Regions from separate parts of the Micromonospora polyrhachis genome, predicted to be linked through region 1. Evidence: riboswitches for the same ligand, from Rfam matches in the RefSeq annotation. Region 1 holds a riboswitch; each other region holds the start of a gene.
The links. Region 1 has a riboswitch for cobalamin ahead of metE (5-methyltetrahydropteroyltriglutamate--homocysteine S-methyltransferase). Riboswitches for the same ligand answer to the same signal wherever they lie in the genome.

Region 1 (7,190 bases):
CGCTCCAGGTTGTCCCGCGCGGTCCGTTCAGCCTCGGCACGTCCACGGCGGAGTACTCGGCGCTGGGCGATGGTGAGGTTGGCCAGCACGGTCAGGTGCGGAAAGAGGTTGAACGACTGGAAGACCATGCCGATGCCGCGCCGTACGGAGTCGATCTCGACATCCGGGTCGGTCATCTCGATGCCGTTCACCCAGATCCGACCAGCGGTCGGCTCCTCCAGCAGGTTGACGCAGCGCAGCAGGGTCGACTTGCCCGACCCGGAGGGTCCGATGACGCAGACCACCTCGCCGTGGCCGACCTCGAAGTCGATGCCCTTGAGCACTTCGAGCGCTCCGAAGGACTTGTGCAGGTCGCGAATCTCGACTGCGGGTCGGGGTTGGGCCGTCGTCATGTGGGTCACCGAGCCTTCGCGTAGCGGAGTTCGAGGCGTCGTACCACCTGGGACAGGGGCAGCGTGATGACCAGGTAGGCGAGGCCCGCCACCAGCAGCGGGGTGGCGTTCACCCGGTCGTTGAGCATGTCCCGACCGAACTTGGTGACCTCGATGGTCTGCGCTGTCACGCCGAGCACGTAGGCGAGCGACGAGTCCTTGGTGAGCAGGATGAGTTCGTTCGTCAGCGGCGGGATCACGATCCGGAACGCCTGCGGGATGACGATGGTGCGCATCGCGGTGAAGTGCGACATGCCGAGTGTGCGGGCCGCCTCCATCTGCCCCTTCGGTACGGCCTGGATGCCGGCGCGAATGGTCTCGGCCATGTAGGCCGCGGCGGTCAGCCCGAGACCGATCGCAATCGAACCGAACACGCCACCCGGAATTTCCCGCTCCGGGAAGGCGATGGGGATGCCGTACCCGACGAGGAAGAGCACCAGCAGGGCGGGCAGACCCCGGAAGAGCTCGATGTACGCCGTCGCCACCCAGCGGTACGGGGCCACCCGGGACAGCCGCATCAGCGCGAGGATGGTGCCGAACACGAGGCCGAAGGCGAAGGCGCCCAGCGTGTAGAGGATCGTGTTACGCAGCGCGACGGTGATGATCTCCGGAAACATCGACTCGATGATGTCGACGCGGAAGAACGCCTCTTTCAGCCTGCCCCAGTCCGCGGCGAAGGCCACCACCGCGATGACGGCGAGGAAGGCCAGGTACTGGAGCCAGAGAGACAGCCGCTCTCGTTGGCGGCGTCGCAGCTTCACGGTTCGATGCTCCTTGCTACCCGAGGTTGCCGATCCGGAGGGCGCGCGGCGCGCGCCCTCCGGTCATGCGACTTCAAATCAAGCGGCCGGCCGCTTGCCGATCCACTTCTCGTAGATCGTGTCGTAGGTGCCGTCCTGCTTGGCCTTGGCCAGCACGTCGTTGATTTTCTTGAGCAGCTCCGGGTTGCCGTCCTTCTTCACCGAGAACCCGTACTGCTCGCCGGTGTCGAACTCGGCCGCGACCACGAAGCCGCCCGGGTTCTCCTTGAGGTACTCGGTCCAGACCGGCAGGTCGTTGATGCCGGCCTCCACCTGGCCGCTGGCGACGGCCTGCTGAAGAGCCGCGAGGTCCTCGAACTCCACGAGCTGGAGGCCCTTCTCCTTCTCGAACTTGCGGGCGTAGTCGCGGCCGGTGGTCGCCGCCTGGACGCCGAGCTTCTTGCCCCGCAGGTCGTCGAACGACTTGTACGGCTTGCCGGCCTTGACCAGCATTGCCTGCGTCGCGTCGAAGTAGGGATCGGAGAAGTCCATTACCTTCTTCCGTTCCTCGGTGATCGTCATACCGGCGGCGGCTGCATCGCACTTGCCCGTGTTGAGATCCTGGCCGGACTTGATGCCCTCGAACGGCGTGTCGACGATCGTCTGCTCGACGCCCAACTCCTTGGCGACCAGGTCCAGCAGGTCGACGTCGAATCCGACCACCTTGCCACCGGCGTCCTTCGACTGGAACGGCGGGTACGGCAGGTGGGTGCAGACGGTCAGCTTGCCCGCCGCGACCAGCTTGACCCCGCTCGCCTGGACCTCGCCCTCATCCTTCTTGGCGCATCCCGCGCTTAACGACAGGGCGGCGATCGCCACGACGAGGCCAGCCTTGCGGGCTGCGCTATGGAACCTCACGGCTGTGTCCCTCCGGTTCGGCTTCCCTCGTGCCGGGCAGCCAGGGTTGGCTCTAAGACAGTTGTGTCAGGGGACGCTACATCATCCGATCAGTCGTACCTAGACGTGCTGTCCAGGGAGTTGGTCATGGTGCTGTCTCTGCTGCTGGCCGGCGATCCGGACGGTAATCTACGGACCTGATTACGGCGGCCGAGTCGGACCCTGATGTGCGGATCCGCGTGCAGGCCGCGGAGGCGGCCTGCCGGCAAGCCGTGTGGACCCGTCGGGTCGACCTGCTGCACCGGCGGCCGACAGTCGCCACGCCGAGGTACGGGCGTACGCGGTGACCGGTCTACTCCGCACCGGTCTCGACGAGAAGGCAGCCGGCTATCTGGACGACGAGTCCCCGCCGGTACGGGCAATCGCCCGCGACGCCGCCCGCCGCCACGGCACGGACATCCTCGGGCACTACCGCACCGCCGTAACCGACGTGGCACCAACCGGGCCCGGCAGTATCGACGGGCTGGCCGAAACCGGGGCAGCAGCCGATGTCGCATTACTACGGCCGCTGTTAAGCCATCCCTCGGGGAAGATCAGATCCCACACCGTGCGAGCGCTACGAAAGTTGGACGGCGTCGAAATCGACGTGCTGACACCGCTGCTGCACGACCCGTCACCAGCCGTGATACGCGAAGCGACGGCAGCGCTACTCCCCCAGCATCACAGACTGCCCACCGCCTTGCCGTGGCAGCTACTGGCCGACCCACGAACCGAACTACGCCGACCCACGAACCGAACTACGCCGACGCACGAACCGAACTACGCAGAGCCGGCTACCGACTGCTTCGCCCGCAGGCGACCGCCGCGTGGCTACGCGCCGCACTGACCCTGGCCGTCGACCCCGACCCCCAGCTTGCCCGCCGCGGGCTGGCCGACGCCACACGACTGGCTCGCGACACCGCCCGGACCGGATGGCGGCGGACCACGACGCCCGAACTGGCCGTCACCACCACCGAGCACGCCGATCTGACCACCCTGATCGATCGTGCGGCGCCGATGCTCGGCGTGGACACCACGCGCCTGTTGACCGACTGGCTCGCGGCGCGAACCGATATCGACGGCACCGACCCAGGGTTGACGCCGCTGTTGCTCCACCCGCGACAGCGGATTCCGGTTCCACAACCACTGAATCGTCGACTCCGCCCCGATCCCGTGCGGCATGCCCCGCCCCACGAAGATTCAAAGGCGGATTGGCCGAGTTCAGTGCCGATCCTGGGCCAGCCGGGTGGGCTCTCTGGGAGCCCACCCGGCGGCGGACTGGTCAGTTCTGCCGAACCTCGGCGGCGGCCGCGACCAGGTGACGCAGCGACGTCTCGACCTCGGGGTAACCACGGGTTTTCAGGCCACAGTCCGGGTTTACCCACAACCGCGGGGCTGGAACGACTGCGCCGGCCCGCACCAGCGCCTCGACCACCTCGTCACGTGAGGGCACCCGGGGAGAGTGGATGTCCCACACCCCTGGGCCGACGCCCCGGCAATAGCCGATGGCGGCGAGGTCGTCGAGGACCTCCATCTTCGACCGGGACGCCTCGATGCTGGTGACGTCGGCGTCGAGGGCGGCGATCGCGTTGATCACCTCACCGAACTCGCTGTAGCACAGGTGGGTATGAATCTGGGTATCGTCGGCGACACCACTGGTGGCGAGCCGGAATGCACCGACCGCCCAGTCCAGGTACGCATTCTGGTCGGCCCGGCGCAGTGGCAGAGTCTCCCGCAGGGCCGGCTCGTCGACCTGGATCACTCGGATCCCGGCGGCTTCCAGATCGTGACACTCGTCGCGTAGGGCGAGCGCGACCTGGTCCGCGGTGTCGGACAAGGGCTGGTCGGTGCGGACGAACGACCAGGCCAGGATGGTGACCGGACCGGTGAGCATGCCCTTGACCGGCTTGCTGGTCAGCGACTGTGCGTAGATGGACCATTCGACCGTCATCGGTGCCTTGCGCGCCACGTCGCCGTAGATGATGGGCGGGCGGACGCAGCGGGAGCCATACGACTGGACCCAGCCGTGCTCGGTGGCGGCGAATCCGTCGAGTTGCTCGCCGAAGTACTGGACCATGTCGTTGCGTTCCGGTTCGCCGTGCACGAGCACGTCCAGGCCCAGTTCCTCCTGCAGCCGGATGACGTGCTCTACCTCGGCTCGCATCCGAGACCTGTAGTCGGCGTCGTCGAGGGTGCCGGCCCGGTACGCGGCGCGAACCTTGCGCAGTTCGGCCGTCTGCGGGAACGAACCGATCGTGGTGGTCGGTAGCTCCGGCAGTTCCAGCCTCTGCTGCTGGGCAGCGGCCCGGTTGGCGTAGTCGCCGCGCTGCCGGTCCGCCGGGCGCAGCGCGGCGAGTCGACCCCGTACGTCGTCGTGCCGCCACTTCGTCGGGGCGGGTGGCAGCGGTGCGGGCAGGTGGGCGGTGCGGTCGCGCAGCGCACGGCCGAGCAGGACGACCTCGTCGACCTTCTGCCGGGCGAACGCGAGCCGTGCATGCAGGTCGGGATCGAGGTGGGTCTCGACAGCGAGGTCGACCGGGAGATGCAGCAGCGAGCATGAGGTGGAAACGGCGATGTGGTCGGCCAACGCGGTGACCGTTGCCCCGGCGGCGACGGCGGCCCGCAGGTCGCTACGCCAGATGTTGCGGCCGTCGACCAGGCCGGCGACGATCGTCTTGCCCCGTAGCGGACCGGCGGCGGCGAGCCGGTCGAGGTTGCCGGGCCCGGCAACCAGGTCCAGGCCGATCGCCTCGACGGGGGTGTCCAGCAGCGCCGGCAGGGCGTCACCGAGCTCGCCGAAGTAGGTGGCGACGAAGATCCGTGGCCGGGGCGCGATCTCACCGAGTCGGGTGTAGGCGCGGTGCAGGGCGTCGATCTCGGCCGGGCTGCGGTCGACGACGTACGCAGGCTCGTCGAGCTGCACCCAGGCCACGCCCACCTGGGCCAGGGCGGTGAGGATCCCGGCGTACGCCTCGACGAGGTCGTCGAGGCGGGCAAACGGGTCATTGCCCTTGGCCAGTAGCAGGAACGTGCCTGGCCCGACCAGCACCGGTCGGGTGGTGATACCCAGTTCGCGGGCTTCGGTGTACTCGCGCAGTGCCTTGGTCGGGTTCGCGGTGAAGACGGTGTCCGGACCGATCTCCGGCACCAGGTAGTGGTAGTTGGTGTCGAACCACTTCGTCAGTTCCAGCGCGGGCTCGGCGTCGACGCCACGGGCCATCGCGAAGTAGGTGTCCAGTGGGGAAAGCCCGAGCCGGGCGAAGCGACCGGGGATCGCGCCGACGGCGACGGCGGTGTCGAGCATGTGGTCGTAGTAGGAGAACGTGTTCGACGGGATCGCGTCGAGGCGGGCATTGGCCAGCGTTCGCCACACCTCGGCGCGTAGCCCGGCGGCAGTCTTCTCCAGGTGGTCGGCGTCGATTCTGCCGGCCCAGTACGCCTCGACGGCGTTCTTCAGCTCCCGGTTGGCGCCGATGCGCGGATAGCCGAGCACGGTGCTCTGGCCGAATGCGGTACTGGTACTCATCAAAGGGGGTCCTTCCCTCGAGGTGCCCGGCGGGCACGGGAGGGGAAGGCAGGGTACGGCGAGGTACCGGCTTCCGCCCTGACCCTCCCGAGAGGCCGCCGGCGGCGCACACCGGGTGGTGTGCGCAGCGCTGGCAGGTCTTCGGACTCGCGGGCATGACACCAGGTCGCCTACTGGCCGTCGCTTCCCAGACCTTCCGGTCCAGTGCTTCGTTGACGGCGGTCGTTCCCACTCACCGCTGCGGGGCAGTCCCGGTCTCTCACCGGGTTCCCTCTTGCGACGCCCCACCCTGCGGGGTGGGGCGAACCAGCACCGTCCGCCATCGTACGGGCCTGATGGTGGGATCGGCGCCAGACTGTCCGATGTTCGGGACGGTGTCTGGGCGGTGTCGGGTTGACCTGTCGTTCGACGTCCGTGGCATCAGACGGTGCCACCTGGACCGGAAGGTCGATATGGGCGTCGTGACGTCCGGGCCTGTCCTGCGGAGATTCGCGCCATGGCCGATGTGTTCCGACCGGTGGCGGATGGCTGTGACCGGGTGGTTGCTGTCCTGGGCGGCAGCGCCGCCCAGGACAGCAGACCGGCCTCTCCGGTCAGCGGACATCGTCGAATCAGAGGATGCCGGCGAATCAGAACTCGTCGTCGAAGCTGACCGAGCCGGTCACGCCGACCTGGTAGGCGGACACCCGCCGCTCAAAGAAGTTCGACAGTTCCTGGACGTCCTGGAGTTCCATGAACGCGAACGGGTTGCGGCTGCCGTAGATCGGTTCGATGCCGAGCATGGCCAGGCGCCGGTCGGCGACGTGCTGTAGATATTCCCGCATGTCGGGCAGTGACATCCCGGATACGCCCTGTTCGAGCAGGTCGGCGGCGAACTGCACCTCGCATTCGACGGCTTCGGCCAGCATGTCCTTGACCTGCTGTTCCATGTCGGCGTCGAAGAGGTCCGGTTCTTCGGCGCGTACGGTGTCCACGACGTCGAAGGCGAAGGCCATGTGCATGGACTCGTCGCGGAACACCCAGTTGGTGCCCGACGCGAGGCCGTGTAGCACTCCCCGGGAACGCAGGAAGTAGACGTAGGCGAACGCGCCGTAGAAGAACAGTCCTTCGATGCAGGCGGCGAAGCAGATCAGGTTGAGCAGGAACGCCCGCCGGTCCTCGCGAGTCCTCAGCTCACGCAGTTCGGAGAGGGAATCGATCCATTTGAAGCAGAACTCGGCCTTGCGGGCGATCGAGGGGATGTTCTCCACCGCTGCGAACGCCGCGAACCGTTCCTTCTCGTCGGGCACGTACGTGTCGAGCAGGTTCAGGTAGAACTGGACGTGCACGGCCTCCTCGTACAGCTGACGGGAGAGATAGAGGCGGCCTTCCGGGGAGTTGACGTGCTGGTAGAGGTTGAGCACCAGGTTGTTGGCGACGATGGTGTCGCCGGTGGCGAAGAACGCCACCAGCCGGGACACCAGGTGCTGCTCGGCCGGGGACAGCTTGGCCAGGTCGGCGAGGTCGGAGTGCAGGTCGACCTCCTCGACGGTCCAGGTGTTCTTGATGGCGTCCTTG
Region 2 (7,190 bases), 340 kb from region 1:
CATGGACCAACTGCGGATACTGGGCGGCGAGCAGGCGGCGCAACTGGCGGGCGACGTCACGGAACGGGCTGATCACCATAATCTGATCCGGGCTGATGCCTTCCCGCTCCAGGTAGCCGAGGACCTGCAGGGTCGCGTCGCCCTCGGCGGGAATCCAGTGCCCGTCGGCGCTACTGGCAGTGATGTCGATCCACGTGCTGTCCCTGACCGAGAGGGAAACACTACGAGGCGCGGTGGCGTGGACCATGAGACCGGCGTAGACCGCCGTGTTGACGATGTCGAACATCGGATTGTCGCAGCGGCGGTGCACGCAGAGCGGTGCCCCGACCCATACCCGGTTGTCGTCGGGGCCGGGTAGCCAGGTTCCCAGGGCGGTGACCCGGTCGGTCAGACCCTGCACGGAGGTGCGTCCGGGCAGCCAGAGGTCGACCACCCGGTGGTGGCGGGCCAGGGCAACCTGGGTGGTGTGCAGCACGGTGACGACCGGCTCGAGTTGCAGTGGATCGCCGACCGCGACGACCCGTTTGGCCCGCCACATCGCCCCGACCGCGGCCTGCGGAACGGCCTGGCCGGCCTCGTCGATGAGCAGCCAGCCCAGCGCCTCGCGGCCAAGCCGCCCCAACAGCCGGCTTACCGACGCGAACGTTGTGGACACCACCGGCACCACGAGAAACAACGACTGCCAGGCCTGGCGGACCACCGACTCCGACACGCCGGTCGGCACCTGCCCGGTCAGCACATCCATCGCCGTACGCAGGTTGCCACGCATGATGCTCGCCGCGCCGGCGATGAACGCCTGATGCAGGTCGAGGGCAGCGAGGAATACCAGAGTTCGGGCAGCGTTCCATTCCTCGTCGAGCCACGGCCCGCTGGTTTTCCGCCAGATCGGCTCGCCTTGTCGCTCAACATCGGGCACGCTGTGCCCGAATTCGCGCCGGGCCTCGGTGATGAGGTTCTGTGCTGCGGAGAGGGCCTGCACGGCCCGGTCCCGGTCGGTCATGGCGTTGGCGGCACGGTGCGTGGCGTTGGCAACGGCCTGGCCCGCTGCATGGGCAGCGCTCGCGGCAGCGGCAAGGCCAGCCTCAGTACGCCGCACAGCCTCGGCAAGAGGCTCGTCCTCGCGGTGCCAACGCCGAATCGCCTTTCCGAGAGTGAACAGCATCTCCCAAAGGCCCGGTTTTGCTGCGAGATGTTCCTGCCGCCGCTGGCGTGCGACCTGCACCACCTGGCTCGCGGCAACCACAGCCTGATCAGCCTCCCTCGCTGTCGCCTGGGCCGCCCTCCACACATTGTCCGCGGTCCGCCACGTCCGCTCGGCGACGTCACTCGCCTGCTCCAGGGCAGATAGTTGTCGTAGCGCCTCGTGCACCGCCTGGCGCGCCTCGCGGATCCGTCGCTCCACAGCGGCGGCGGCACGGAACGCCGACACGGCACTGCCCCAGTCGCACGAGTTGGTCCCGGCACCTACCGTGCCCAACCACTCGTGGAAACCGGGTCCTTCCTCACCAGGCTTCCTACTCGGATCAGCCGGGTTGCCATACCAGAAGCGGCCAACGAACTCGTTGCAGTTGGTCTTGTTGCCCAACCGCGTCGCGACCAGACCCCACGCAGGCTCACCGAGCAGCCGGGTGGCATGCTCGGATAAGTAGCCCGCCTGGTCCATCCACGCGTCGTCGATTGCCTTGCGCTGCGGGATCTCCCGGGTGACGTTAGCGACCGCACCGTTGTTCGCCGAGGCAACCACCATCTCGAAGCCGGCCAACTCGGCTCGCAGCGGCCGAATCCACCGCTGACAATGCTCAGTGCGCCACGCCAGCCGTTGTTCGCCGAACCCCGCCGTCGGATCCGGCAACTCCGTCAGCCGTACGGCCCGATCCACCACTACTGCGGCGACCAGGTCGCGCAGCATGGTGGTCTTGCCTGTGCCAGGCGGCCCGTTCACGGCGAAGACGCCGCCCGGCCCGCCGAGCCGATCCATCACTGCATTGATAGCCAGCTGTTGGCTTGCCGCCAGCGGATGGCTGACCTTGGCAGGCCACCGCCCGACGGGGATCCGCGTCGGTGCCAGCTGTTCCAGCAACGCGTCCTGCACGTCGGAATCTCTTACATTGCGTCGGCGAATCCTCGTTAGCGCGTCATTGGGAGTCAGGAAGTCCGCCAGCGCGGGTCCATAGTCGCCGTCGGCGACCGCGTCGGCGACCTGGGCCAGGTCATTCATATAGAAGCTGTTGAGGAAATCCACCTGTACGTCGTGCGCCCGCTTCCGCCCAACGCGTTCGCTGTGCACGCGAAGCCCTGCCGGAGCCAGCACGTCGGCCACGCCCAACTGCCCGACGGCCAGGCTGACCAGGGCCAACAGAGTCGCCTGATCCACCGGGCGGCTCACCACCACCCCCTCTTCGGCCAACGCCTGCGCTACCGCATCGTCCTCAGCGGCAGCCACCATCTCGCACGCCGCCGTGACGAACTGGTTCGCCGCCGCATCGAAGCCCTCCAGCCAGCCCGAGGCACCTGGCCCGGGTCGCCGCACCCGTCCCACCGCCCACGCGGCCGTCGACAACACCAGCGACCCCAGCAGCAACCGGCCATCCTCAGTCACCGCCGCAGCGAACAGCGCACTGTTGCCGCGCGGCGCACGCTCATCCGTATCCGGTCCCGAGTCGCCGAATACCCGCTCCAATGTCCCGTGTAGCCGGTCCAGTTCGAACACCCCGCCGTACACGGAATGCCGCCAGACCAAGTCTTTCCGCATAGCCTCTCGGCCCAACGGGTGCCCAGCCTCCCACGGCAGATGCTGCCCCGGCCGCACCTCATATCGGCGTTCCCGAGGATTCGGCGGATCCAGCTTCTGCGCATCGAACAGCTCCACGGACCGCCAGAACTGCAACACCAGCGCCCGCTGAGCATCCTCTCCGGCCGCCGCCGACGGCCTGAAGGGCCTTGCCGAAGCCGTCGAAGTCTCCTGCGCGGCCCTGCTCAACACCGGCTGCCGGACATCGTCGTACTTCCTCGCCCCCAGGTCGGCCAGCGTGAACGTCGCCGGGCACCCCGGACACACCAATGCGACATACCGCTGCGTCCGACCCGCCCGCTCGTACGGCTTGCGGAAGCTGTGCAGCGCGCCAGCGCAGCGAGGGCAAGCCCGGCCGACCCGCTCCTCGTACGACCACCCCGGCTCGGTGAAGCGCGCGTGCGCCGACGTCGGCCGCACACCCCACCGCTCAAACGCCAACCCCTGCACCGAACCCTTGTCACCCACCAGCCAACCCTCACCTTCACGAATGGCTGAAACGCGCATCACTGTAGGCAACCAGCACGGCTTGTGGTCAACCGGCGAGGTGCACCCTGTGGACGACCACAGGGATATCCACAGGTACGGCCTGGACCGCCCCGCTCGTCTCTCCACCGCTCCATGTGAGTAGCTCGGCTCCCATACGAACCACACAGCACCGTCTACTTCTACTGCTTGGCAGCGAGAACGCTCGGTCTGACTGCGGGTGAGGTCCTCTGTGGAAATGTGCTCCGGGTGGATCACGGGACCTAAGTCCTGCCCTCAAGGTCGAAAGTCACTCAACATATTGCGGCGGCTTATCGCTTCAACCCCCAGGTGTAGTGTTTTGGCGGTCGGTTCGGCAGGCAGTCGTATAGGCCTGTCGAGGCAACAGGGAACCCGGTGGGAATCCGGGGCTGCCCCGCAACGGTGAGCGGCCGCATGACGGTCCGAGCCCGATACCTGCCGGCACCTCCCGCGCATCTGGGCGCGGTGAGGTCTCTTCTCCGTACCGCCTCGTGGGAGGGCTGACGTGACACAGATCAACGCCGTGGACTCGGTGACCGAGTATTTGGACCGTAGCGACTGGCGGGTCACCGCCAACGCGAATCAGGGCTACTCGCTCGGGGGACTCATCCTGAACACGGCTGGCAAGGTGGTCGCCAACTACTGGCTCGACCAGGTCTATCCCGAGGCCATCGGCCGCGCCCATCGCGAAGGCGACTTCCATATCCACGACCTGGACATGCTCTCGGGTTACTGCGCAGGATGGTCCCTGCGCACCCTGCTGACCGAGGGTTTCAACGGGGTGCCCGGTCAGATCGACTCGGCGCCACCGAGGCACTTCTCCTCGGCGGTCGGACAGATCGTCAACTTTCTCGGCACGCTACAGAACGAATGGGCCGGTGCCCAGGCGTTCAGCTCCTTCGACACCTACATGGCGCCGTTCGTGCGCAAGGACTCCATGACGTACGAGGAGGTGCACCAGTGCATGCAGGAGATGGTGCACAACCTCAACGTGCCATCCCGTTGGGGCACCCAGACGCCGTTCACCAACCTTACCTTCGACTGGACCTGCCCCGAGGACCTTCGCGAGCAGGCACCGGAGATCGACGGTGCGGAGATGGACTTCACCTACGGGGATCTGCAGGCCGAGATGGACCTGGTCAACCGCGCGTACATCGAGGTCATGACGACGGGTGACGCGACCGGTCGGGTCTTCACTTTCCCGATCCCCACCTACAACATCACCAAGGACTTCCCCTGGGAGAGCGAGAACGCCGAGCGGCTGTTCGCCATGACCGCGAAGTACGGGCTCCCGTACTTCCAGAACTTCATCAATTCCGACCTCGACCCCGGCATGATCCGCTCGATGTGCTGCCGCCTGCAACTGAACCTCACCGAGCTGCTCAAGCGCGGCAACGGTCTGTTCGGCAGCGCCGAGCAGACCGGCTCCCTGGGTGTGGTCACCGTCAACTGCGCCCGCCTCGGATACCTGTACGCGGGTGACGAGCAGGGCCTGTTAGAGGCCCTCGACCGGCTGTTGGAGCTCGCCCGCGACAGCCTGGAGATCAAGCGGGTCACGGTCCAGGATCTGATCGACGAGGGCCTCTTTCCCTACACCAAGCGTTACATGGGTACGCTGCGTAATCATTTCTCGACCATCGGCGTCAACGGCATCAACGAGATGATCCGCAACTTCACGCACGACGCGTACGACATCACCGCCCCGGCGGGGCATGCTCTTGCCGTGCGGCTTCTCGACCACGTACGAACCCGCATGGTCGAGTTCCAGGAGCAGACCGGTCACCTCTACAACCTGGAGGCGACCCCGGCCGAGGGCACCACCTACCGCTTCGCGAAGGAGGACCGACGCCGGTTCCCCCGGATTCTGCAGGCGGGCACCGACGAGAACCCGTACTACACCAACTCCTCGCAACTACCCGTGGGCTGGACCGACGACCCGTTCGAGGCACTGGAACGGCAGGACGAACTGCAGACCAGGTACACCGGCGGCACGGTGCTCCACCTGTACATGTCCGAGCGGATCTCCACCGTGGCCGCGTGCCGCACCCTGGTACGCCGCTCACTGGAGCGGTTCTCGCTGCCCTATCTGACGGTGACACCGACCTTCTCGATCTGTCCCGAACATGGCTATCTGGCTGGGGAGCACACCACCTGTCCGACGTGCGGCGGAGACTGCGAGGTGTGGACCCGTGTCATGGGCTACCACCGTCCCGTCTCCTCCTTCAACATCGGCAAGAAGGGCGAGCATGCCGAGCGGGTGCACTTCCAGGAGAAGGTGGCGGTTCCCGCGTGATCCGCATTGGCGGCTGGTCCCGGCTGTCCACCTGCGACTGGCCGGGCCGCCTCGTCACCACCGTCTTCTGCCAGGGCTGCCCCTGGCGTTGCGGCTACTGCCACAATCCGGAGCTGCTCGACCCGCGCGCCGAACCGGCCGTGCGATGGGAAACGGTGACAACCCACCTCGCCCGTCGCCAGGGCCTGCTGGACGGTGTGGTCTTCTCCGGCGGTGAGCCGCTGCTGCAGCCGCGTCTTGCCGAGGCGATGCACGAGGTACGGACCCTCGGCTACACGGTGGGCCTGCACACCGGCGGCGGTTACCCGCGCCGCTTTGGACAGATCCTGGACCAAGGCCTGGTGGACTGGGTGGGCTTCGACATCAAGGCATCCCCAGATGCGTACGACGATGTGACCGGCGTACCCAACAGTGCGGGCCCCGCACTGCGAAGTCTGCGCCATCTGCTCGACTCCCACGTCGCCCACCAGTTGCGCACCACGGTCGACCCAACCCTGCTCGACGACGGCAACGTCACCGAGCTGAGGATCTGGCTAACCCGGCAAGGTATACGTGATCACGTGTGGCAGGAGGCACGGGGCAGGTGAAGAGGCCCAAGAGCACGGCGAATGCCGGTACGACAGGTTTCTTTCGTCCCTCCCGCCCTGCTGGCTGCTGAGCACGGCACAGAAGTCCCTGGCGTCCGAGGGCTGATTCGTCAACGCATCATGTGCCGACTGGCCGGCACATGATGCGAGCTGCCGGCCAGTCGGCAGCTCGCGGGAGGTGCCCAGCGGAGAACGCGATGTGGGCCACCTTCCCGTTCGAGAACATCGGTGACACGGTGGCCGGCATGCGCGACAAGACCGCGATCAAGCCGGTCCTCATTTTTGGCTGACCGGCAGCCCGGCTGCTGGTTGGTCGCCAGGCCCCGATTCAACTCGATGCCGGTCGCCTGGTGTCGGAGACACCCACCGCTCCGGTTGGCCCTTCCGGGTTGCCGAGCCGCACCTTCGGCTCGAAGTTCGTGGATGTGACTCGGCCTCGAACATGCCTCTTGCCGGTCGAGTCGCGCTCCTCTATGTTAATAGGAAATCACATGCCCGGATGACTTGAAGCCAGCTCGTACCGTAGGCATAAGCCGGTGTTCAAGGCGATATCCGGCCTACCGTTGGTAGGAGCGCGAATGCAGAATCTCAGCAGAAGGAGCGTCCTGACCCTCGGTGCTGCGCTGGGTCTGGTTGCTGCGACGGAAACCCCCAAGGCGTGGGCATGGTCGTCTGCCAACTCGATCGCCGGAACCGACACGGTCACCGACCCGTGGGAGGTCTGGGACGACGACACCGACCCGCTCCTCGTCTCACTGCTGGACAACAACCAGGTCCCAGCCGTCAACGAGGCGTTCAAGTCGTGGAGCAGGAACGGCGACCCGCTGCCCAGCGGCCTACCCCCCGAACTCACCGCCTACCTCAACAGGGTCAACACCCTGCCGTCGTGGGCCGACCCGGTCAAGCTGGACCGCGCCGCGAAGTTCAACAAGCGGATGAGTATGTACCTGTTCCTGCTGTACGGCCTGGGCAGCGGAATCATGAGCACGGTGATCCCGCGGGAGGCTCGGAA
Region 3 (7,190 bases), 7.0 Mb from region 1:
GGCCTGCCTCGATTCGCTTGCGGTTGACGCCTAGGGGCAGGGCACGGCGGTGAGGACCTGCCGAACGGTGAGGACCTGCTGGACTGGGAGATGACCTTGCCCGGGTGGGGTCGACGGACCCCACCCGGCGTCCCCGGTCAGCCCAGGGCCAGGCGCAGTCCCAGGCCGATGAAGGCGACCGTGCAGATCCGGCTGACCCGTCGGGACCAACGGTCGGTGGAGACGCGACCGGAGAGGCGGCCGGCCAGCATGCCCAGGCCGATGTCGACGGTCAGCTGCACCAGCACGAACAGCGCACCGAGGGTGACCAGTTGCGCCGTGACGTTGCCGGCGGACGCGTCCACGAACTGGGGGAGGAACGCGACGCTGAACAGGATCATCTTCGGGTTGAGCAGGTTGGTCATGAGCCCCCGGCTGAAGGCCCGGCGCAACTCGGCGTTGGCCGGTCCGGCCAGGTCGGTACCCGGCTGCGGACTTCGGCGTAGTGCGAGCAGGCCGAGCAGAACCAGGTACGCCGCACCACCCCATCTGATCGCGGTGAACAGCACCGGCGAGGTGGCGATCACCGTGGCCAGTCCCAGCACGACGGCCAGGACGTGGATGGCCTCGCCGACGGCGACGCCGACCGCGGCGACGACTCCGGCGCGGACGCCGTACCGGGCGGCGTTGGCCAGGACGAACATCATGTCCGGTCCGGGCGTGATCATGAGAAGGGTGATCGCGGCGAGGTAGCCGACCAGCACACTGGTGGAGACGGGGCCCACGACTCAGCCCTCGGTGGTGTGCTGGAGGAGTGCCTGCCGTAGGGTCAGCCGGTGCTCACGCCGGATCCGGGCCTCCCGGTAGCGGCGCCGGTCGTCGTCCGTCTCCGGTAGCAGGGCGGGGACGGCACGCGGCCGACCCGCGTTGTCCACGGCGACCATGACCAGGTGCGCGGTGGCTACCGTGTCGGCCGGTACCGCCCGGTCCCACCGATCGGCGGTGACCCTGACGGCGACCTCCATCGAGCTACGGCCGGCCCAGGTGATCCGCGCGTCGACGTGTACGACGTCGCCGACGCGTACCGCCCGCAGGAAGGCGGTCTCATCGATGGCGGCGGTCACCGCCGGACCATCGGAGTGCCGGGCGGCCACGACGCCGGCAACGGAGTCGATGAGGTTGAGGATCCGGCCGCCGTGGACGGTACCCATCAGGTTGGTGTGGTGCTGGTCCATGATCTGCGACAGGGTCAGGTGCGAGGCCGAAGGCGGTCGGCCGTCGCCGACGTCGGGCGGGGAAACGATGGTGGTGGTCACAACTACAGTCCGTCCCTCGAGAACCGAACCGTCGATCCCCGGGAGGCAGCGGCCTGCCACGTCGCGGCACCAGCCGGCCACGGCGCGTCGTCCGCCCGGCCCACCCGCGAAGCCGACGGCTGCGCACACGGGTTCGTGTACGCAGCGCGGGCAGGTCTTCGGACTCGCGGGCATCGCATCGGAGACAGCCTCCGATGGCGTCCTACTGGCCGTCGCTTCCCAGACGTGCTTCGTCCAGTGCGTCTGACGGCGGTCGTTCCCGCTCACCGCTGCGGGGCAGTCCCGGACTCTCACCGGGTTCCCTCTTACGCCGCCCGAGCAGCCAATACCCGGGGCGGACCAGCGCCGTGGACGAGCATAGCCGGCCGGGGACGGGCCAGCGCGCAGGTGTCCTGCGGATCGTCACCAAGGCTGCCCCGCTTTGGTCGCGCTAGCCTCTGGTGGCGCTAGTACTGCATGACGCAGTAGACGACGACCGGGTCGGTGAACCGATACCAGCGGTTCCATTTGTAGTCGCGGGTGCACTGGCGGTCGTTGGCGGCGCCGGGAACGATGTCGATGATGTGGACGGTGCCCTTTGCCTTGCATTTCGACGCAGCCACGATCCAGCCGTTACCCTTCGGGAACTTGTAACAGTAGAAGCGCACCAGGTGTAGTTCCAGACACAGTCGATAGCCATCTTCGGTAATGTATGCGGCTTTGGGGTTTGCGCAGTCGTTCCGCTCGTAGTCCACCGAGAGCACCCGGTAGGTGCCACGAGTGCCGTTGCAGTTGCCGACCCCCTGGAAGTCGCCCTGCTCGCTGACAGCGATGCACTGCCCGATCTTCGCCGGCGGGGGCGGCGGTGCCTTGGTTGTCGGGAGTCGGTTCGGCGAGTCCGTCTCCGTCTTGGACGGTGTCGGGTAATTGGTCCTTCGCGGGGTGGGCGAGGTCCACGGGTCAGTATCACCGGTCGCCTGATTCTGCCGGTCGTCCTTGGCGTTGAAGAAGGCCACCGCGGCCACCGCGATCCCGCAGGTTCCCAGTAGGCACAGTGCCAGCACCCCGGCGATCACCCCGATGATGAGGGGGCCATTGCGCTTCGGAGGCATTGGCGGTGGTAGCGGGGTGCCCGGTCCCGGTGGAAGGACGCTGGGATCTACGGACCACTGTGTCGTGTCCGGATCTGGCGGAATCGCACCCGGCGGCTGGGGCACACCCGGCGGCGGAGGGGTCGTCACGGGCAGAGTCTCACATAGACCGACCGGAGTGTGCCAACCAGCTGTCCCCACCGTACCGGGCCAACCGTCGACCCATGACAGCCACCACCAGCAGGGACACCCGGAGCGAGAGGGCGGTCTCGGTCATGAGCACGGAGGGCCGTGCGTCCAGTGGAGGGGTACTCCCGCCCTCCGCGTAGCCGTTGAAACCGAGCCGGGTCCAACGACCGGTGCTTGCCTCGACGCGCAGGTGTCCCCGTACGTCGCCGTCTCAGTCGCGGGTAACGATCCGGGCTCGGGCATGTTGCGGATGGCCGGCGAGCGGGTCGCGGCGTACGGGCTAACGAAGTCGGAGGATCGGTGGGCCGACGATTGAACTTTTCTTGACAAGAAAATATGTCGGTGAGAAGGTGGTGGCATGTTCGACATCGCAGTGATCGAGGAGCCGGCGGCGGCGGAGGCATCGCTCGACCCGATCCGGGCGCGGTTGCTCGCCGCACTCGCCGAACCAGCCTCGGCGACGATGCTCGCGGCCCGGGTTGGCCTCGCCCGCCAGAAGGTCAACTACCACCTGCGAACACTGGAGCAGCACGGCCTGATCGAGCTGGTCGAGGAGCGCCGAAAGGGGAACGTCACCGAGCGCGTCATGCAGGCCACCGCCGCGTCCTACGTGATCTCACCAACCGCACTCGCCGCCGTACGCCCGGATCCGGCCCAGGCACCGGACCGGCTCTCCGCGCGGTGGCTACTGGCGATCTCCGCCCGACTCGTCCAGGACGTGGGTGCGCTGATCAGCGGCGCGGACCGGGTCAAGAAACGGGTGGGGACCTTCGCCCTCGACGCCGACATCCGCTTCGCTTCAGCCAGCGACCGGGCGGCCTTCGCCGAGGAGTTGGCCGCCACCGTCACCCGCCTGGTCGGCAAATACCACGACGAACAGGCCTCCGAGGGGCGTACGCACCGGATGGTGATTGCCCTGCATCCGAGTGTGAGCCCACCGAATCGTACGCCCGATTCCGAGAAGCCCTGACCGGGTCGTCAGCCCTGCCCGATCCGATCGACCGGATAGGCCAGCCCACCGACACAGAGAGGTGCCACCATGGGACACCCGTTTGAACTCGGCAAGGAAATCGAACTGTCCGCCACCCCGGAGGAGGTCTGGTCTGCGATCGCCACCGGTCCGGGCATCGACTCCTGGTTCATGGGACACAGCGAGGTCGAACCGCGCGAAGGTGGTCGGCACCGGTTCGCCATGGCCGGCGAGGTCGAGGACGCGACGGTGACGGCCTGGGAGCCCGGGAAGCGGTACGCGTACCAGACCGAACCAGGACCGGATGGCACCTTCATGGCCATCGAATACCTGATCGAAGGCCGCGACCAGGGCAGCACCGTGCTGCGGATGGTGCACAGCGGCGTGCTCGGCGACAACTGGGAGACCGAGTACGACGCCCTACGTGTTGGCTGGGACATGTACCTCGGGACGCTAACGGCGTACCTGGCGCACTTCGCTGGTCGTACCGGAACCCCGGTCACCGCGTTTCGGCCCGGTGCCGGCGATCCCGACCAAGTGTGGGCGGCGGTGACCAGCGCGTTCGGGCTCACCGGCCCTGCCGTCGCGGGGCAACCTGCCCGGCTCGAACTGCCTGGACTGCCACCAACCGGCGGGGTTGTGGACCTCGTGGAGCTGCCGACCTACTTCGGCGTACGGACCACCGACGCCCTCTACCGGTTCATCCACTCCGGTCCGGACCGAGGCAACGTCCTGGTCGTCGGGCACCACATCTTCGCCGCCGATGCCGACCCGGCCGGGACACGGCAGGTCTGGCAGGACTGGTTGACCGGCCTGCCGGTCGGCTGAGCCGGCGAACGTTCGCCGATCGCTCCCGGGAGGCGGTGGCCGGCCCGGCCACCGCCACGCGAGACGGTCAGTCGAACCGTGGTGCGTCCGCCGGCTGTGCCGGACCGTGGTAGATGGAGTTGTAGAGCACCGGGAAGGCGGCACGTGGCCAGCTCCGGAAGGTGATCTCGCCGCCCGCGATGGTCACCTGGCCCTGCCCCACGTCGAACGACACGACGTTGGCCAGGCCGGCGAGGGCCTGCTGGCCATGGGCGTACCCGCTGGCCAACAGCTCACCCCGGGTCGGATAGCTGGCCGCCACCCGGGCCCCGGTGCCGGTGACCTGGTAGGCGGCGTTGTTGTAGAACCACACCGGCCACTGTGCCGGCATGCCCCAAGCCGCCGGAGTGGCCGGGTCGAAGGTGTTCTGCACCAGCGCGCCCGGCACGTTGAACTGATCGCGGTTGGTCGGTACGACGTTGCGGATCGGCAGGTCGAGCAACTCCCGCGCGGTGTCCGCCCCGTCGCCGATGGCGACCAGGTTGCCACCGCCCTGGACATACGCCCGCAGTTGGGCCCAGCCCGCCTCACCGACCCCGCGTGCCCAGGCGAACTCCTGCGGATGACGGGCCGGGTCGAGCCCGGTGACGATCCGTTGCTTGGTGACGCCGTCGGCGATGACGATCGTGTCGTACCGGGACGCGAGCCCACCGCCGGTGTAGTCGTCCGCGCTGACGACCCGGTAGTTGACGCCGTACTGGTCGAACATCCACATCAGCCAACCGCCGGGCATGTTGTTCGCGCCCCGGATCAGCCCGACCCGGGTGTTCGGCTTGAGCTGGAAGCCCTTCACCCGAGGGGTGCTGTCGGTGGCGAAGACCGGTACGCCGGTTTCGGCCGAGACCCGGGCCAGTACCGTACGGGCCTGGCCGCTCGGCGGGACGATCACGGTGCCAGCCGCGAAGTCGCGGCCGGCAGCGGCGAATGTGCCCGCCGACCGGAACACCGGGACGTTGGCGGCCTGGAGGGCGGCGAGCATCTTGCCGATCGCGTACGAGTGGGGCGAGACGAGGTACGCACCGCTGGCCCTCGGCGCGGTTGGCATCCGTACCGGGGTGGGGCCGATGTGGCCGACCCGCTCCAGCCGGGCGGTGAACGAGTCCTGAACGGCGTCCACGTCAACGCCGAGCAGCAACGCGAGATTGTCGGTGGTCTCGCTGTACGGCATGATCAGCGGGCAGTTGGCGCACTTGCGGGCGTTCTGCGGGTACGCCTCGATCTTCAACAGTTGGTCGACCCACCGGCCCAGCGGCTGCTGGGTCCGGATGACGTATGAGCCGGCCTCGTAACGCTGGTTGCCGGCCGTGAACGCCCTCGTCGCACGGTCGATTTCGACCTCGCCGAGCTCCAGGATGTCCAGCAGTTCGAAGGTGGCGTACGGGTCTCGTTGCGCGGCGGGGATGACGTAGGCGTGGGGGCCGCCGGTCCAGGTGAGGCTGTTGCGGGCCACCTGGTAGAGGTTGTTGTAGAGCCAACCCTGGGCGCTGTCGGCGACCGTCTTCAGACCCGTGTAGTAGCTGGTCTTGGCATAGTCGACCATCTGCTCCAGCGTCCACGTGTCGCTGTCGTACGGCGCGACGTTGCGCATCGTCCGATCCTGCGACCCCAGCGGTCTACCGTCAGTGCTCTTGACCGGGTACGCCAGGTCCCGTGCGCTGGCGATCTCGTGCAGGAACAGTGACGTGCCCCGGTAGGAGGAGTACCCGGCGACGTCGGCGTTCCAGAAGATGCCGTACGCGTCGTCGTGCTGGACGCCCGTCTTGCCTTCGGCGATCAGGGCCCGGCCGACCTGCGCGCCGAGTGAGTTCGCCGACTCGATGGTGATCGGGTCGATGTCCCGGCTGAGCGGCTCGTCGTAGGTCGGTAGCCAGATCCGGGGACTGCCGGTGCCGGCCTGATGGCCGGCGTGGAACACCACCGGCCGGTACTTCTTCTCCAGGTTGGTACGGATCCGGGTCTCGGGCTGGGTGAACATGAACCAGTCCCGGTTGTTGTCGTGCCCGACGTACTTCTGGTAGAGGTCCGGGTAGACCCGGTTGAGGTTGGTGCCGGCGGTCTTGTTGAAGTAGTCGACCACCCGGTGTTGCCCGTCGGGATTTCCGGACGGGATCAGCATGATGACGACGTTGTCCAGCACGTTGCGGGTGTAGTCGGAGTCCTCGGTGGCGAACCGGTGCACGAGGTCGACGATGGCCTGGGTGTTGGAGACCTCGGTGGAGTGCAGGGTGGCTTCCAGCATGTAGACCGGAACGCTCTGCGCGGCCAGTGCGCGGGCCCGCTCGGGGGTGAGGCCCCGGGGGTCAGCGAGTCGACGGTTCATCTCGACGATCCGATCGAGCCTGCGCAGGTTGCCCGGCGAGCTGACGAACAGGACCGGGTACTCGTTGCCGTCCGTGGTGGTGCCGGCCACCTGGTAGGTGACCCGGTCGGAGTTACGGTCGACGAGGCGGAGATAGTCCTTGATCTTCGGGAACCCGGCGAGCCGGCCGGTGGTGCCCATCCTGAAGCCGAAGTAGCGTTCCGGGGTGGGGATGTTGCGGGCCTGGGTCTGTGCTGCCGGGGTCCACTCCTGCGCGGTCGGCGTCGTCGCCGGCGACTCGGCCGTCGTCTTCATCGGTACCAGGAGGAGGCCTGCGGCGGCGAGCAGCGCGAGCGCCCGTTTCCGTGTTGTCGTTACTCGCATCAGTTCTCCGATCGTCCTCGGGTCCCCCCGCGTCTGGTCGTCACTGATCCATTGGTCAATCTCGTGATCAGGTGGGCACAACCTGACGCATCGATCGATTTGTGTCAAGGTCTGCG

Region 2: it holds a riboswitch for cobalamin, as region 1 does, so the genes downstream of both, FHR38_RS01380 (ribonucleoside triphosphate reductase) here and metE (5-methyltetrahydropteroyltriglutamate--homocysteine S-methyltransferase) in region 1, are expected to answer to the same signal.
Region 3: it holds a riboswitch for cobalamin, as region 1 does, so the genes downstream of both, FHR38_RS31015 (acyl-CoA thioesterase) here and metE (5-methyltetrahydropteroyltriglutamate--homocysteine S-methyltransferase) in region 1, are expected to answer to the same signal.

What each region holds. Positions count from the first base shown of each region.
Region 1 is NZ_JACHJW010000001.1:34,448-41,637, forward strand. Features, by position in the region: gene FHR38_RS00175 (amino acid ABC transporter ATP-binding protein) at 1-392, opposite strand, end outside; gene FHR38_RS00180 (amino acid ABC transporter permease) at 398-1,192, opposite strand; gene FHR38_RS00185 (basic amino acid ABC transporter substrate-binding protein) at 1,271-2,089, opposite strand; gene FHR38_RS00190 (HEAT repeat domain-containing protein) at 2,412-2,954, shown strand; gene FHR38_RS00195 (hypothetical protein) at 2,939-3,289, opposite strand; gene metE (5-methyltetrahydropteroyltriglutamate--homocysteine S-methyltransferase) at 3,390-5,633, opposite strand; cobalamin riboswitch at 5,749-5,959, opposite strand; gene FHR38_RS00205 (ribonucleotide-diphosphate reductase subunit beta) at 6,263-7,190, opposite strand, start outside.
Region 2 is NZ_JACHJW010000001.1:371,257-378,446, reverse strand. Features, by position in the region: gene FHR38_RS33040 (DEAD/DEAH box helicase) at 1-3,259, opposite strand, end outside; cobalamin riboswitch at 3,611-3,755, shown strand; gene FHR38_RS01380 (ribonucleoside triphosphate reductase) at 3,804-5,591, shown strand; gene FHR38_RS01375 (anaerobic ribonucleoside-triphosphate reductase activating protein) at 5,588-6,178, shown strand; gene FHR38_RS01370 (oxygenase MpaB family protein) at 6,757-7,190, shown strand, end outside.
Region 3 is NZ_JACHJW010000001.1:7,017,678-7,024,867, reverse strand. Features, by position in the region: gene FHR38_RS31025 (oxidoreductase) at 1-34, shown strand, start outside; gene FHR38_RS31020 (LysE family translocator) at 138-764, opposite strand; gene FHR38_RS31015 (acyl-CoA thioesterase) at 768-1,214, opposite strand; cobalamin riboswitch at 1,428-1,654, opposite strand; gene FHR38_RS31010 (hypothetical protein) at 1,742-2,350, opposite strand; gene FHR38_RS31005 (ArsR/SmtB family transcription factor) at 2,913-3,524, shown strand; gene FHR38_RS31000 (SRPBCC family protein) at 3,594-4,352, shown strand; gene FHR38_RS30995 (M14 family zinc carboxypeptidase) at 4,420-7,074, opposite strand.